Regions from separate parts of the Neobacillus sp. plas4 genome, predicted to be linked through region 1. Evidence: predicted binding sites of a transcription regulator. Region 1 holds the regulator's gene; each other region holds the start of a gene.

Region 1 (4,216 bases):
TTGTCCTTCATAACCAGGATGAAGGACATTTCAAGAGTTTCCTCAACGAGTTTTGTCCCTCATAACCAGGGTGAAGGACATTTCAAGAATTTCCTCAACGAGTTTTGTCCTTCATAAATTATTTTCGAAAAATACCCCACATCAGTCTTTAACAAAGCCCTTCCTCTAAAGCTTTATCTTTGTTTTAACCGTGGAACTTTGATCATGTGCTAATTCCGTCGTATACTCCACTGTCCCAATTTGGCAGCCAGTGCCGATTTTTACTCGTTTACCGCGAACGATGTCAGCTTTTGTATTTTCCAGGTAAATGTCATCACCTTCGATAACTTTAGCGGTTAGAGTTCCTGTATCTTTGCTAAAAGGAAGAAAAGAACTTTTTTTCTTAACACTTATGACCCCTCCGCCAATTTCCTCCGCTGAACTTTGCCCAAAACGCAATGAAATTTTTATCTTATCGGCATTAAGAAGACCTTTGATTTCAAACCCTCCTGTTGATTCAAAGGTTTCATATTCGACGTCTCCGTTTACAGATATACTGCCTTTTATATTCGCTTCTTCTCCCGTTAAATCCTCGCCCACTTCCAGCATCCCAAGGATTTTAATTCTTTTTAAACCAGCTCGGCCGCCAACCTCCATTGATCCCATAATCAGCGTTTCATCGGACTGTAAATCCCCTTTTACCTCTGCCTCGCCGTACACTTTGATCGACCCTGTTTTAACACTTTCTAATGCCTCACTTGTTCCATACACATGAATAACGGAGCATTCGATATCATTCACAATCGTGCCTTCTCCTCGAATGCTGATTTTGTCATATTGACCGCCAGGATAACTGCCAGACCCTTTAATCGTTAAATTTTGCATTTTTGCCATTTCTCTTCCCCCCTTAAGCCTTTCGGACTTCTTTGACCACTGCTTTTTCATCCATCGAAAATTCTCCCGAATATTCTACAACACCAATAAGGCAATTCGGACCTATCGTAACGTTGTTTCCTCGGACAACAGCAGCCTTCGTATTTTCGATTTCAATCCTATCGCCTTCAATTAATTCTGTTTCTAGTTGGGTTGGAATGAACGCTTTTAATAAACAAAAAAATGGCGATTTTTGTCTAATAAGAATCGTTTGACCGCCAATCTCTTTTGCTCTGCACTCAGCAAAAATCGTGATGTCGATCAGATCAGCATTTAACAAACCGCCTATTGTAAATTGTGATTCTGCCTTAAAGGTTTCCGCTTCACAATCTTCTCCCACCGTCATTCTACCTTTTATTTTTATCTCATCACATTTGATTTTTCCGCCAACAGAAGCTTTCCCTGATACCTTTAAATTTTTTACAGCCACATGATTTTTAACCTTTGCAGTGCCATCAATCGAAAGGAATTCTCCTTCTATTGATCCGTTTATTTTCCCATTCCCGCTAATCTTTGCTGTAGCGGCTGCCACATTCCCATTTACTGTCCCTAATCCACTGCATTCAAACTGGGTACATTCTACATCAGTATTAATCGTTCCTTTACCATTTAAGGTAACACGTTCAAATTGTCCCCCATTAGATGACCCAAGCCCATTGATGATGAGGTCTCCTCGTTTTTTCGTTTCCATCGTTCATTCCCCTTTATACGAATCTCGCTTTGATTTCTTCCATACATGCATTTATTGAAATATGTGAAACCAGTTTCGTTCCTGAATCAAAATGGTATCCTTCCGTATTCATTAGCAATAGGCATTGTGTAACCCCTAATTTTCTCGTCATCACCAAGTCCGTTCTTTTTTGCTTGATTTGATCCCTGTTTTCAATCAATACCTGCAAGAGCATTTTCCCTTCATCCAAATTAATTTCTCCTGACTGCAGCAGCTTTTCTAAAATAAATACTTCCAGGATCCTTGAAAAATGAAACGAAAGATTTCCCTTTTCATTTTCCAGATAGAAATCCATTACTGGACGAGAAACAATGTTACGTCTCACTAATTCATCTGCTTCAAGTTTTATATCGCTTACATTTGGGGAAAACATATCTGCCAATTCATCTAAGGATAGATTTTCTTTCATCGTTTGAATTTTATCAATTCTCTCTAAAATCTTTTGTTTAGGAAAAAAGGTCTCCTGTCCGGTAAACGTTGATTTGCGAATAAACCAATCTTCTGGTATTAAGTCTTTTCTTTTCCATCTATATAATTGTCCATAAGAGATTCCGGTCAAGTCTAATAAATCTTTTTTTGAAATTAACTCCTCATTCATCTTTATAACCCCTTTCCAAATACAGTGTAACATAACACTGTTACGCTAGTAAAGTTCACACTCTCTATTTCTTATCGACAAAAAAAGACCTTTTCGGCTGCTGAAAAGGTCTTTACTCTTATTCTTCTGTATCATCAGTTGGATAGTGCTTTAGGAAATAGATTAGAGATTGCAGTTCAACTGCTAAGTCTATATGGTGCACGCGAATAGATGGAGGTACATTTAATCTTGCAGGTGTAAAATTTAATATCGCCTTTATATTTGAATTTACCAGGCGGTCGGTAATCATCTGCGCCACAGGTGCTGGCACTGTTAGAATGGCTACATGAATATCATCATTCTTTAAGTACTCTTCTAAATCATCCATCGGATAGATGGGAACATCCCGGATAGTTGTTCCCATCTTGTTTGGATCGACATCAAAGGCACATTCAATTCTTGTATTATTATTTTTTAAAAAGTTATAATTTAAAAATGCTGTACCGAGATTACCAACACCTATTAGAGCTACTTTTGTTAATTCATCTTGGTCCAGCGTTTTCCGGAAAAATGTTAATAAATAATTGACATTATAGCCATATCCCTTTTTCCCTAAGGCACCAAAGTAGGAAAAGTCTCTGCGAATGGTTGCCGAATCTACCTTTACTGCCTCACTTAGTTCTGCTGACGATACCCTCTGTTTACCGGAGGAATGTAGATTCTTTAAGAATCGATAATATAAGGGCAGCCGCTTTGCTGTCGCTTGTGGTATTTTCATTGTTTCATTACTCATATTCTCCCACCCCCTATAGTTAATAATTGTTACCTTACTGATTCCGTTCTATGGAAATCTCCGTTTTTCCCTCCGGTTTTTTCAACCAAATAGGTCTTTCCAATTACCATACCTTTATCCACTGCCTTACACATATCATAAACGGTTAAAGCACATGTGGAAGCAGCTGTTAACGCTTCCATTTCCACACCTGTATTTCCTTTTGTTTTGACAGAAGCTGCAATATTTAATGTAAAAGCCATATCATGTTCCTTTTTCCATGAGAAAGATATATTTACCCCCGTCAAAGGAATAGGATGGCACATCGGGATGATATCCCACGTCTTTTTTGCTGCCATTACCGCAGCAACTTGAGCTACTGCAAGAACATCGCCTTTTTTCATTTCATTATTGGTTATTTTTTCGTAAATTTCTTTACTAACAGTAATGCTGGAATGAGCAAGTGCCGTACGAGTGGTTTCTGGCTTATCGCTAATATCCACCATCTTCGCTCTTCCTTCTTCGTTAAAATGAGTAAATTCAGACATAAACAGTATCCTCCCACCAAAAATCATACTATATTTTTCACAATTTGTCTGTGAAACTTTGAACTCATGATAAAAAATTACATGATTTTATGTTTGATTATCCCCTTACTTTCCCCAACAACAAGGCAGTTTATTGCCGACAATCCCCGAATGAGGTACACTTATTAGAGTAATTGAGGTGAAAACAATGATATTATTACAGGTTAATCAATTAGCAAAATACTATGGTGCAGACCTTATTTTATCGAATATAAAACTAGAATTACAAACCCGTGATCGTGTGGCACTTGTGGGACGAAACGGTGCTGGTAAATCGACATTATTGAAAATCATTGCCGGGCATTTATCCCATGATGGCGGGGAGATTATTAAGCCAAAGGGTGTAAGTATTGGTTATTTAGCTCAGAATACCGGTTTAGAATCACATTTATCAATTTGGGATGAAATGCTGTCCGTATTTGAATCATTAAGACGTATGGAAGCCGCCATCAGGCAACTAGAGGTGCAGATGTCAGACCCTGCTGCTATCGAGAATACAAGCAGCTATGAGCGCATTCTAAAAGAATATGACGAGCTGCAAGTGAAATTCAAGGAACAAGGCGGCTATCAATATGAAGCAGATATTCGCTCCATCTTACATGGATTAAATTTTCACGATAGCTCATTAATGATTTCCA
Region 2 (4,216 bases), 2.0 Mb from region 1:
TGACTGATATAAATATTCACAACTGAAAGTTCACTCCGGCCAATCTGTTTTCGAACCTTTTCACCATTCGAGGCTGTAAATTCTATATCTCGCTGCATGGAATTGCTCCAGTCTAAATCCTGTCGTAACAAACGAATGATTGGGGCTTTTTTATTCTCGAGTTTTTCCAGCCATAATTCTTTTTGATTTTCAAATAATTGAATAATTCGGTAGCCTTGCCCCGAAATAAAGAAATGAGCTAATTTCCAAAATAAATAATCCTCTTTAACGTTCAATACCCCCACTACTTTCTTTTAAACTGCTAGTCAATATTCTCACTAGTTTATTACATTATAAACGATAATCAATCCTAATAAAGGATAACATGTTACGAACAAGCGCATATTTCCAATAAAAAAAGACCATCTGAGGCTTTCACCATTCAGATGGTCTTTCTGCAGGTCTTCCAAATACCGTCTGCATCATTTTACCTTTTACACCTGGAAAACTCATGACCGAACTTACTGCAAGGCGGCGCATCCAGCCAGACCTGAGTAAAAGATTAATAATCCGATATCTGAAACGGTAGGCAAAATATCCAATTGACCCTATCATAAATATGGATGTCAACATACGAGACATTATCATCCCTCCTATCCATATTCTGTGAATAGGAGTCATTTTTTATCCCTACTTTTTTAGTACTTGCTTAACACAGGGTCCATTATTTCTTTCAGTACATTGACTGAGTGAGTGAATTTTTCCTTTTCTTTTTTGTTCAAATCAAGTTCAACTACTTCTCTGATACCACTGCGATTGACCACTGCAGGTACACCTATATAAACATCCTTATGACCATATTCTCCATCTAAATAGGCTGAAACGGTTAAAACTGAATTTTCATTTCGTAAAATTGCTTTTGTTAAACGAACGAGACCCATTGCAATTCCATAATACGTGGCACCTTTTCGCTCGATAATATGATAAGCTGCATCTCGTACATTAATAAATATTTGGTCTAAATCTTCTTGGTTTGTTTCATGTTTATTGGTCCATTCGGATATTTTCATTCCAGCAATGTCAGCATGGCTCCAAACTGGAAGTTCCGTGTCACCGTGTTCCCCAATAATATAGGCATGAACATTCCGGGTGTCGACATCATAATATTGCCCAAGTAAAAAGCGGAAACGCGCCGTATCTAAAATGGTCCCTGAACCAATTACCCTCTCTTTTGGCAACCCTGAAAATTTCCAGACTGCATAAGTTAAAATATCAACTGGATTTGTTGCGACTAGGAATATCCCATCAAAGCCACTAGCCATGATTTGTTCAACGATACCCTTAAATATAACGGTGTTCTTTTCAACTAGGTCGAGACGTGTTTCCCCTGGTTTTTGGTTTGCACCTGCCGTAATGACAACAAGATCAGCTTGGTCACAATCTGCATAGCTGCCATACCAAATCTTTGTTCTAGAAGGAGCAAAAGGCAGGCCGTGATTTAAATCCATCGCATCTCCTTCAGCTTTTGATTCGTTTAAATCCACTAATACCAGTTCTTCTGTTATTCCCTGATTTAATAATGCAAAGGCGTAACTTGAGCCTACAAAACCTGTTCCAACAAGGACAACTCTATTCACTTTTACGATGATAATGCCTCCTCAGAAAGAGTAGTGTTTTTACTATTTAATAAAGGTTAACCTGATTACAATTTAATTGTACATTACTTTACAAGCTTTTATCAGTATATAATTCCCAGTGAAATCGTTATCTTACATCTATTTTGTTACTAAATAAATAACTATCATTGCGAACAGAGCAGCGATTAATCCAGATAATAAATTTACCATATCATTATCCACTAATTGATAGCCTTTTATTCTTTTTGCAGGTATACCACAATGGATCCTCTTCTCTGTTTCGATTCCACAATTCCTGCAACTATATACTTGTTGATAAAAGGCTCCAAATATCGTATCAATGATATTACCAAAGAAACCAAACAGGAAAATAAGAAGGAAATGGAAAAACTCCAAATGAAACAGCAGTGTGCCTGTCAAAGCTATTAGCATTGACCCTAGTATCGCCGCCGTAGTGCCCAGCCAGCTGACTGCACCAGAGGTTCCTTTTTCAATTCTTTTTAATGTACGTATGTAAATAGGCTTACTTTTACTAAGGGTGCCAATTTCCGAGGCCCATGTATCTGAATTAGAACTAGCTAGACAAACAAGAAATCCAATCAGCCAAATTATGTCTTGCTGGAAGTAGTAAAAAACACTTAACAATGCAGCACCACCGCCATTGGCCATAACCTGGCGCCAATCTCGTGTCGACCCTTTTGCTAATTTTTCTTCAATTTCTTTTTTTGCGGAACTTTTATATTTTGACCAAAAGCTAGATGTGGCAAAGAAAACTCCCAGAATGAAAAGTCCTTTTATACCAAATCCAAAATAGACTGCTATTCCAACCATAACAGCAGCAATAGCACCATTACCACTTAATGACCTTTCTTTATAACCTGCAAAACCACCTAAAACAATGATTGCGACAAGAATAATCGTTTGAGTCATTTTATATGAATTACCTCATTATTTGTGATAATTTTTGAGACTGGTATATCATGCTTTTCGGTTGGAATTTGCGGAATAACTTGAAAATGAAAAGCGAGAGAAATTGTTTTCCCATCATATCGGGTTAAAAACCGATCATAGTAACCACCGCCAAAACCCAGCCGAAATCCTTCTCTGGTATACGCTAAGCCAGGCACGAATAGAAGATCGATATCCTCAGGTTTCACTTCTATCGTCTGTTCTATTTTGGGTTCAAATAGCCCATAAAAAATAGATTCTAGTTGCGAAAATTCCGTTATTTTGTGGAAGGATAATCCCTTTTCCTTAGGATCACACTTCGGAGCAACAACCTCTTTGCCTGTCTCCCAAGCTCTTCGGATAATTTGATAGGTATCGACTTCTGGTTCCTTCGAAACTGTAATCCCAATTACTTTGGCCTCGGTCCAGTCTTCATGTTTAAATAGAGTTTTGGCAATTTCATACGAATAATGTTCATAAAATGGTTTTGAAAGTGAGGAAAGTTTATCCTTCATTTTTTTTCGGATCCTATTTTTTTCATTCATAATAATCGTATTCTCCCTATTTTTTCACAACAAAAAAAGCAGCAGGAAGCCCTACTGCTTATTTTGTTTCGCGATGTGCTGTTGTACGCTTTTCTCTTGGGCAATATTTCTTAAGCTCAAGACGGTCAGGATTGTTTCTTTTATTTTTTGTTGAAATATAGTTACGATCTCCACACTCAGTGCAAGCTAACGTAATATTTACACGCATGTCAATTTCCCTCCAAACGATTAAGCTAGTTCGTTCATACGACTTTTCTATAATATCACTTTTCAAAGGGAAATGCTAGTGTGTTTTTAAAGAAAAGCAAAAGTGCCTTCGGAACAAGCGCAGCTTGTTCCTGCGAGGATTATTCTAAGGAGCTTTCCTTAGTGCACAGGGGCGACAGGCATAAGCCGAGCCGGCGAGAAGGTTGCTCTTTAACCTTCTTGACGGATTGTCTGAAATGTGGAGGCGACTGTCCTGGGACGAAGGCATAAGACGAACCCTGCAAGAAGGCGCTCTTTGCCTTCTTCAGGGGGTGGCTTATGACTCGAGTCCCAAGGAGCCGTAACTAGACAAGCTGATGGCCCGAGACCCTAGGCGCTGGAGCTAGACATTAAAAGTACAGTTATAGATTATTTAATACTTGCATAAATCTTATTTTCTTGTCGTTTCATTCAAATTTGCCCGCTTATTTATAAGAGTGTCTTCCATCACGGTAACGGTTTGCGAAGCAATTCGTTTCCAGCCATATAAACTTTTAACAATTTGTTTACCTTTTGCACCAATCTCTTTTGCATTTTCTGGATTTTGCAGCAAAAAGTCAATATTTGTTAGGAGGCTGTCCGCATTTCCTGGAATCATAAGCAAACCAGACTTTGAATGCTTAACAATTCCTTTTAGCCCGCCAGTTTCTGAAACAATCGTGGGTATACCTAGAATCATTGCTTCTAGAGCCACAATTCCAAAGGGCTCATACAAGCTTGGAAAGACGGCAATTTCACTGTTAACTAGCAAAGTATTTCTTTGTTCGTCGGAAACATAGCCAATAAAAGCAACGTAATGATCTAATTGTTTTTCAGATACCATCTTACGATATCTTTCAAGCATCGGTCCCTTACCTGCTA
Region 3 (4,216 bases), 2.2 Mb from region 1:
AATAAAGCTGCTTTTTATTTTGTTATATATAGAAGGGAAAGAACACCAATGTCTGAGGAGATTCTACAGCTAACAAAAAAGCTGCTGCATTATAACCAACTAGCTTTAAAATACTATGAGGAAGCTCGTGAAGAGGCGACCGAACATGATTTTCACCAAGTTGTTAAGCCGTTTGCGAATACAGTAAAGGAACTTACAGTTGAATGGAGTGCTTTGATGAAAAATTGGTTAGCCGTCAGTCCTCAAAAGCACATCCATTTAAAACAAATCGATTCCACTTCAGAACATATGGAGCAATTATCGATACAGGCGTTTTTTCCTAAAACCAGTCGTTCAAGATTTTTAAATGCAAATCGAACCGTTGAATTTTTTCTATTAGAAGTTATAAAGGAATTAGAATGAGAAAAGCGGAAGCGCCCTCGGACCAAGCCAAAGTGCAGCTTGGTCCTGCGATGATTATTCGAAGTAGCTTTCCATAGTGTTCAGCGGCGTATGGCCTCCTCGAAAAAGCTAACGCTTTTTCTTCGTGCGAAGCCCATGCTGCCGAGGCCTTCCTTGTGGAGCGCTCCAACTGTGATAAAGGAAACACGAAGAGCGTTAGCGATTCGATGTTGACTTATCGTAGGTAGGTAAAAATCCTGAAGGGATTTTTACTCGCGGAGAGTGAAGGACACTAGCCGCTAGGGCGCTGGAGCTAGACAGTAATAAAAAAGAGATGCATTTCTGCATCTCCTTTGGAGTTTTTCTAGCTGTATTGTATCCTTTTATGCATTTTCGATGAGGGAGTCTTCATTAAAATCGTCAGGAATCATAGCGCCCTGAGCTTCGAGTTCGCGAACAACGAGACGGTATTCCTTAATGTCAATCTCATTGTGAATATAAGCCTTCTTAGCAAAATCCAATAATGCGTTAACGTCATCGGTGTTGTAGTCCCGACTTTGATTAAATTTGCTTTTAAGTGAGCGTATGACCATATGTAACTCCTCCTTCATCATTTTTTTAATAGTACCATGAAAATAAGGAATTCCTAGTTTTTAAAATATTTAAACTTTAGACAAAATTCTCGTGATTTTGACATTGAAATTTATTTCGTTTTATGCACCATTTCCTCATTTTAACCATAGTGTGTAGTGATGAAAACGCGGAGGAGATGTTTGCCCATGTTTGGTAAAAATAGATCAAATCATTTTATAAATCATGGATACTCGGGGCAAATGAATTACAGGAGACCGATATATGATTCAGCGAATTATCAAGTGTTTCCTCGTAATCAGCCAAATCCTTACCAAGCAGTGCAAGGTATGGAATGGCACCCATATCAACAACAAAACCCTTACTATCAGCAGCCTTATCCACAATCATATCAATCATATGAACCGGCCTATCATCCTGTGGGAATACCTCAGCAAGTGCCAAAATCAACTGGTCAATATTCTCCTAAAGATGCACAATTTCTCTTTCAAAATCCACTGCAACCCAAAGAAGAAATGGGACCAAATCACTACATGCCGCAAATGAATGATTACTCTATCATGAACCCTTATCCGAAACCAAATGCAATGCTAAAGCACCCTGGGGGAATACAATCGATTATGAATTCATTTAAATCACAAGATGGCACAGTGGACGTAAATAAGATGGTAAATACGGCGGGGCAAGTGGTTAATGCAGTAACACAGGTATCCTCATTGGTGAAGGGGCTCGGAGGAATTTTTAAAGCATAAAAAAGTAGAAAGACGGCATAAAAGCCGTCTTTCTTATTGGTATTTGTCGAAATTTTTTTGTTCGAGCATTTTTATTTTATGATTTAATCCTCAATATTTATCGTTTTCCCTCTTATGATTGGAATTCGTATGTTGAGTAACCCATCTCGATAGGAGGCTTTAACCATTTTTTCATTAATCACGATAGGTAATGGGATTGTTCGTGACAGCCTTTGCTGTGAAACTCTTTTTTGAAAAAGGTGGTTGTTTAGATCCTCTTTTGTTTCAATTTCTTGATTTTCGATGGAGATGTTTACTTGATTAGGTAAAATATTTAGTTGTATTTGCTCCTTTTTAACTCCAGGCAGCTCCGCGGAAATAATATACTCATCTGCGGTTTCCCGTACTTGGACAGGAAAAGCTCCCGCAGGAAACGGACTATTAAAAAATTCATCAATTGATTTTAGAAATCCTTTAACTGGTTTTTCATGAATGAAGTCATTCATAGTTCTAAGTAAATCCCGAAAATTTTCAGGTTTTTCCTTATTATTGTTATTTTGGCCACTCGGAGGCATGGATGACATAATGCTTTCCCTCTCTTTCCGAATTTTCTCACCATATCATATGCTCTTACCCCCTTTTGGTGCGCGTCATAAAAATGAGATAAAGTTATGAACCTTTTATAACAACTCTATGACTTGTGACAAATATCACATGAATATTTTTATAGGATTTGTATCCTTAAGCAGTAAATAAAAGGAAGGAGGAAGAATCATGTTCTGTAATCAATGTGAACAAACTCCATCAGGAGGATGTACAGTGGTGGGGGTTTGTGGAAAAGACGAAACGATTTCAAGTTTGCAGGATACCATTATCTATGGGTTGAAAGGAATTGCTGCATACCGGACTCATGCCAATCAATTAGGGTATAGTGATTCATTTGTGGATACGACCACACAAGAAGCACTTTATATGACGCTAACAAATTCCAATTTTAATGTTCAAGAACATATTGAAATGGCGATGAAAGTGGGGCAGGCAACAGTTCGGGTGATGGAAATGCTTGATGAGGCTCATACGAAGCGGCTGGGTATTCCTGAGCCAATTCGCGTAAGCCAAAACAAAATAGAAGGAAAAAGTATTGTGGTCTCTGGACATAACTTGTTTGCTCTTGAAGAATTATTAAAGCAAACAGAGGGTAAGGGAATTAATATTTATACGCATTCTGAAATGCTGCCAGCCCACGGATATCCAGCATTGAAAAAATATACTCACTTAAAGGGAAATATCGGAAAAGCATGGTATGACCAACGCCGTCTTTTTGAAAATTTCCCAGGAGCGATTTTGGAAACAACAAATTGTGTAATGCCAATTAAAGGTACATATGCTGATAGAATGTTCAGTTATGAAGTAGCTGGTCTTGAGAATGTTCAAAAAATAATGAATGATGATTTTTCACCATTAATCGAAAGAGCACTTGAACTACCAGAAGCCAATATTCATTCAGAAGAAACTCTGCTCACAGGTTTTCACCATGAAACTGTTCTTGGCCTAGCACCAGAAGTAATTGAAGCTGTAAAAGCAGGGAAAATTAAGCGCTTCTTTGTGATTGCAGGCTGTGACGCACCTGGAAATGGGGGAGATTATTATCGTGAACTTGCAACATCACTCCCACAGGAAACGGTAATTTTGACCACGTCATGCGGGAAATTCCGTTTTAACGCTGTGGACTACGGTGTTGTTCCCGGGACAAACATCCCTCGTTATATTGACTTAGGACAATGTAATAACTCAGGATCTACGGTAAAGATAGCGATGGCACTAGCAGAGGCATTTGGCTGCGAAATCAATGAACTTCCTGTAAGTATCGTCTTATCCTGGTTTGAGCAAAAAGCAGTAGCCATCCTTTTAGGATTATTCAGTTTAGGAATTCAAGATATACGTATTGGACCAAAGCCCCCTGAATTCATCTCTGAAGGTGTTTTGCAGGTTCTCCAAGACACATTTAACTTAAAATTAATCGGTAACGCACAAGAAGACATGGCGGATATGCTTCAGCTAACTAAAGCATAGAGAACAGAAAAACCGCAGCACCCAATGTGCTGCAGTTTTAAATTAAATTAATTTCCTCCATGAGGATTTCAATATCAAGTATCATATCCCCACGATCATCCACTTCAATCAATTTATCTTTTTTCATTTTTGTCAGTGTCCTGCTGATGGTTTCCCTCGTTGTGCCAATCATACTGGCAAGATCACGATTGGTAAATTCAGATTTCAACAGAATCGTTCCATCTTCTAATTCCTTGCCATGTTTCTGAGCAAGGCGAATTAAAAGTTTAATAATTTGCTCGTATGTATTGTTTAAAATTTGTTCTTCTAGTCGGTTTTGTAAATCAACGATCTTTTCACCTAATACCTTAAATACCTTAATACATAACTCAGGGTACTCAATCAGAACACTTTCAAATTTAGAAATAGGAACTGCGATAAGTGTTGATGGTTCAAGAACT
Region 4 (4,216 bases), 3.0 Mb from region 1:
GGTGGAAGCCATCATCAAGGAACTTCCAAAGGACAGAGTAACCATGGTTTTTTCTGCCACCTTACCGAAGGATGTGGACAACCTCTGTCATCAATACATGAAAAATCCCATTCCGATTGAGATAGCTGCCGATGGTGTAACAACAAATACTATTGAACATGCTGTCATTGAAGTAAAGGAAGATGATAAGATTTCACTACTTAAAGATGTAACAGTTGTTGAAAATCCAGATAGCTGTATTATTTTCTGCCGAACAAAAGAAAATGTTGAGAGTGTCTATGCCGAATTGGAAAACGACAATTATACTTGTGAAAGACTCCATGGCGGACTAGATCAAGAAGACCGGTTCGCGGTTATGGATGGTTTTAAAGCTGGGAATTTCCGTTATTTAGTTGCAACGGATGTGGCTGCTCGGGGAATCGATATTGATAACGTGTCATTAATCATTAATTATGATGTGCCAATGGAAAAAGAAGGCTATGTTCACCGTACGGGAAGAACTGGCAGAGCAGGTAATCAAGGAAAAGCGATTACCTTTGCAACACCATATGAGGGGAAATTCCTTAAGGCAATCGAAAGGTATATTGGGTTTGAAATCCCGGCAATGGACGTTCCGAAGCAGGAAGTGGTGACAAGTGGAAAAGCGGCATTTGAAGAAAAAATAAGCGGTCGCAGAGTGGTTAGAAATAATAAAACCGCTCGGATCAATAAAGATATTACCAAGCTTCACTTTAGCGGCGGCAAAAAGAAAAAGCTTCGCGCAGTGGATTTCGTTGGTACAATCTCAAATATTCCTGGAGTTACCGCCGACGATATTGGCATCATCACCATTCAGGACAATTTAACATATGTAGACATCCTTAATGGTAAAGGCTCAATAGTAATCCAGGCGATGGAGAATACAACCGTTAAAGGGAAGAAGCTAAAGGTTAGCCAGGCGTTAAAGTAATGTTTCTTAGAAGGACGATTTATTTTACTATAATCGTCCTTATTTTTTATAAATGTTGTTTCGTTCCAAAAAGTAAAAAGAAAGGAGAATTCTATCAATGAAGTATTTTAAAACACAAATGAAACAGTTAGTAAAAGAAAATAAAGACCTGCAGAAGCATTTAAAAGAATTGATTGATGAGCACCAATTAGAAAAAAACTTTGCCCTAAAGGCTTTGTATCATTCAGAAGTAGCCGATGGAGGAAAATATCAGGCTGCTTATCAAGCACTTGACGTGCCTAAAGGGTAAGTTATTTTGAAATTTTAAAAAAAGAGGAAAAAAATGAACATAACAAAAATTTTAGTAGTTAGTCCCATGTATAAAGACCTTCAAATAGTAATAGAAAAGGAAGTTACGGATAAGACTTTTCGCTTTATCCCTGAAAATGAATTTTCACAAAGTGATTTGAGTTGGGCAGATGCACTGGTTTCTTTCAACCTAAAAGCAGACTATGATTACAGCCATTTAAAATGGGTTCATTCTCTTGGTGCAGGGGTTGACCGTTTTTTATATAAGAAAGACTGGAATGAAGCAGTTTTACTAACTAGAACCATTTGTTCTTTTGGACAAAGGATTGCGGAGTATTGTTTAAGCTACATCTTAAAGGATTTACAATTACATGATGTTTTTCAAAATCAACAACAACTAAAAAGTTGGAAGCAGCATACGCCGAAATTAGTAGGTGATCAAAAAGTTCTTGTATATGGGACAGGCGAAATTGGTCAAATGATAGCGAAGGTTTTTTCAGGATTAGGGGTTGACGTTTTCGGTGTTTCCTTAAGCGGGCAGGAAAAGGCCAATTTCAAAGAGGTCATGAAATTAGATTTTCATACTTCACGTTTAAGTGAAATGAACTATATCATTAATACCTTGCCACTTACGGAAAAAACTGAAAAAATATTTAACGACATAATCTTTTGTCAATTAAAAAGTGCGGGATTTATTAATGTCGGAAGAGGTGCTTCGGTGGATGAAGGTGCTTTATTAAAAGCTTTATCTGGGAATCATATTAGTTATGCTGTCCTTGATGTTTTTTCACAAGAACCATTGCTTGAAAATAATCCATTATGGAGACACCCTAGAGTTTTCATAACTCCTCATATATCGGCTGTTACCACCCCCAATGAAGGGGCAGCTTGTTTCATTAATACACTTAAGAATATTGAAGCAAACAAGCCGCTAAAAAATAAAGTTGATACTAAAAGAGGCTATTAAAGCTAATCAAAACCCGAAAATACGGGTTTTTCTTTTGCTTTCGAATGGTAACGCTTTAAAAAAAGTAACGAAATGTTCACATGTTATGAGGAATAAATGAGGTAGAATAAACTTATTAACTTAGTTATGTGAAATGCTTCACATTTTTATAAGAGGGTAGATGGATCAGCTTAGAATACTAAATATCAGAGGTGAAAGGCATGGCAGATATATCAATAGGTGCATTACTCCTTAGGTTTGTTTTAGGAGGAGGAGCAGTAGTTGTTTCAACACTTGTTGCCAGGAATTTAGGTGAAAAGGCTGGAGGTATTTTTGCTGCTTTTCCTGCTGTGTACTTAGCAGCTTTATTAACGGTCGGTTTGGATTTTAGTGGAGAAGATTTAGTTTCTCATTCCATTTTATTATCTAAAGGTGCGATTGTCGGAATGGGCATCAATATCCTCGTAGCCATTCTAGCTGGATATCTCCTGCCAAGGCAAGGATGGAAACGAGGTCTGGCACAAGCTATGGGGTTCTGGCTAGTCGTTTCAATGGCTGTGGTTATTATTACAACATACTAAGGGAAGTGTGCTAGATATGTATAAAGATTTGCTTATTCGCTTCACTCTCGGTGGAGCAGCCGTGATGATCAGCTATTTAATAACGGTCTTATCTCCATGGAAAATCTTAGCAGGAATCTTTGCTGCCTTTCCAGCAGTGATGATTACAGCGGTGTTGATGATGGGGATTGCTTCTGGATCGAAAAAGGCTGCAAAAATTGCAAATGGTTCTGTGTTTGGAATGGTGGGCGGCGTTTTCTGTGTAGCAACGGTGTGGACGGTTTTACAAGTTAGTGGTAATTGGGGATTAAGTATCGTATTAGGACTGCTGTTCTGGTTGGGTAGCTCAATTATTGTTTCTTCGCTTAGAGATAAGCTTAAAAATGGTCGGAAAATTAGAGGCAGGGTTAAGGTTAATCTTCACTCTGGTATACAGGTCAGACATAAATAAACAAAAGAAAAAAACAAGACGGCTGGCACCGCCTTGTTTTATGTTGCATCTATACCTATTCTTCAGTATCTTCAGTACCTTCTTCAGTACTTTCTTCGTTTTGTTCCGTTTCTTCAGTTTCTGGATCATCTGTATTTGTTGTATCACTACACCCAGTGGCAACTCCAAGTAACATCAATGCTGACATCAAAGCAACTAACCATGTTTTAAAATTTTTCATTTTCATAATCCTCCTTGATTTCTTGCATGATTTGTACTACAGGCTTATCATACAAGCTGCGGAAGAAAAAAAGATTGAATTTTCGATTTCTTAACATTTCTTAACAGCCTCTTTAAAAAATTTCAAACTTTCTGAATTATAATTTACAAAGAATTTACTAAATATATAATTTTAAATGGATTTTATTATCCTTTAAAATAGGTACAATTGTCTATTTCTAAAAATAAATGAATTGATTATTTCTCTTAACTTTGTTACTCTATACTTAACTTTTTTTCGTATTATGAAACTTTTTTCAAAACGAAATATATTCAAAAAAACAAAATAATAGTAGAAGGTGGCTCTAACATGAACCTACAAGCAGATGTTTGTATCGTTGGCGGCGGACCTGCAGGGACTTTACTCGGACATTTATTGGCTAAAAACGGAATATTAACCATTATTATAGAACGTTCTACCGGGGTTAACAGACAATTCAGAGGCGAGCATATTAACGGTGAAACAGAAGCGATCTTAAAAGAACATCATTTATTTAATAAAATAGAAGAACTCGGAATTCTTAAAATGAAGAAGGTAGAATACTTCTCTGGAAGAAATATCGTGAACAGTATTACGCCCGGTACCCATGAAGACCATGTCGGAATTCACGTACCACAAGCCCATTTATTAACGGCAATCATCCAAGAATCTGAGGGAAATCAAAATTTCCAATTGCTATTTAACACGACTGTTAAAGAATTAATTCAGGATGAAAAAGGATTCTATACGGGTGTTAAGGCGATACAAAATGGGGAAGAAATCC

Evidence for each region. The regulator Rex, encoded in region 1, represses fermentation and respiration genes when NADH is low (regulators of the CRP and FNR family bind a similar motif). The targets are predictions, from matches to a motif close to TTGTGAAATATTTCACAA.
Region 2: a site for Rex is predicted at 1,693-1,710, ahead of AC2TFD_RS22260 (L-lactate dehydrogenase). Genes of this name have one in related genera too.
Region 3: a site for Rex is predicted at 2,402-2,419, ahead of hcp (hydroxylamine reductase). Genes of this name have one in related genera too.
Region 4: a site for Rex is predicted at 2,331-2,348, ahead of AC2TFD_RS16765 (DUF3147 family protein). Genes of this name have one in related genera too.

What each region holds. Positions count from the first base shown of each region.
Region 1 is NZ_CM170152.1:288,820-293,035, reverse strand. It holds gene AC2TFD_RS01560 (cytoplasmic protein) at 166-873, opposite strand; gene AC2TFD_RS01555 (bactofilin family protein) at 887-1,603, opposite strand; gene AC2TFD_RS01550 (YhbD family protein) at 1,617-2,240, opposite strand; gene AC2TFD_RS01545 (redox-sensing transcriptional repressor Rex) at 2,359-3,012, opposite strand; gene moaC (cyclic pyranopterin monophosphate synthase MoaC) at 3,042-3,539, opposite strand; gene AC2TFD_RS01535 (ABC-F family ATP-binding cassette domain-containing protein) at 3,727-4,216, shown strand, end outside.
Region 2 is NZ_CM170152.1:4,411,620-4,415,835, forward strand. It holds gene AC2TFD_RS22250 (rhomboid family intramembrane serine protease) at 1-284, opposite strand, end outside; gene AC2TFD_RS22255 (hypothetical protein) at 415-621, opposite strand; gene AC2TFD_RS22260 (L-lactate dehydrogenase) at 678-1,628, opposite strand; gene AC2TFD_RS22265 (DUF92 domain-containing protein) at 1,755-2,546, opposite strand; gene AC2TFD_RS22270 (5-formyltetrahydrofolate cyclo-ligase) at 2,543-3,109, opposite strand; gene rpmG (50S ribosomal protein L33) at 3,168-3,317, opposite strand; gene AC2TFD_RS22280 (glycosyltransferase family 4 protein) at 3,747-4,216, opposite strand, start outside.
Region 3 is NZ_CM170152.1:4,176,193-4,180,408, reverse strand. It holds gene AC2TFD_RS20980 (DUF1798 family protein) at 49-402, shown strand; gene yppF (YppF family protein) at 765-974, opposite strand; gene AC2TFD_RS20970 (YppG family protein) at 1,161-1,724, shown strand; gene AC2TFD_RS20965 (Hsp20/alpha crystallin family protein) at 1,808-2,287, opposite strand; gene hcp (hydroxylamine reductase) at 2,478-3,776, shown strand; gene AC2TFD_RS20955 (Crp/Fnr family transcriptional regulator) at 3,814-4,216, opposite strand, start outside.
Region 4 is NZ_CM170152.1:3,376,099-3,380,314, reverse strand. It holds gene AC2TFD_RS16780 (DEAD/DEAH box helicase) at 1-949, shown strand, start outside; gene AC2TFD_RS16775 (hypothetical protein) at 1,047-1,238, shown strand; gene AC2TFD_RS16770 (D-2-hydroxyacid dehydrogenase) at 1,272-2,204, shown strand; gene AC2TFD_RS16765 (DUF3147 family protein) at 2,405-2,764, shown strand; gene AC2TFD_RS16760 (DUF3147 family protein) at 2,781-3,194, shown strand; gene AC2TFD_RS16755 (hypothetical protein) at 3,250-3,414, opposite strand; gene AC2TFD_RS16750 (FAD-dependent monooxygenase) at 3,763-4,216, shown strand, end outside.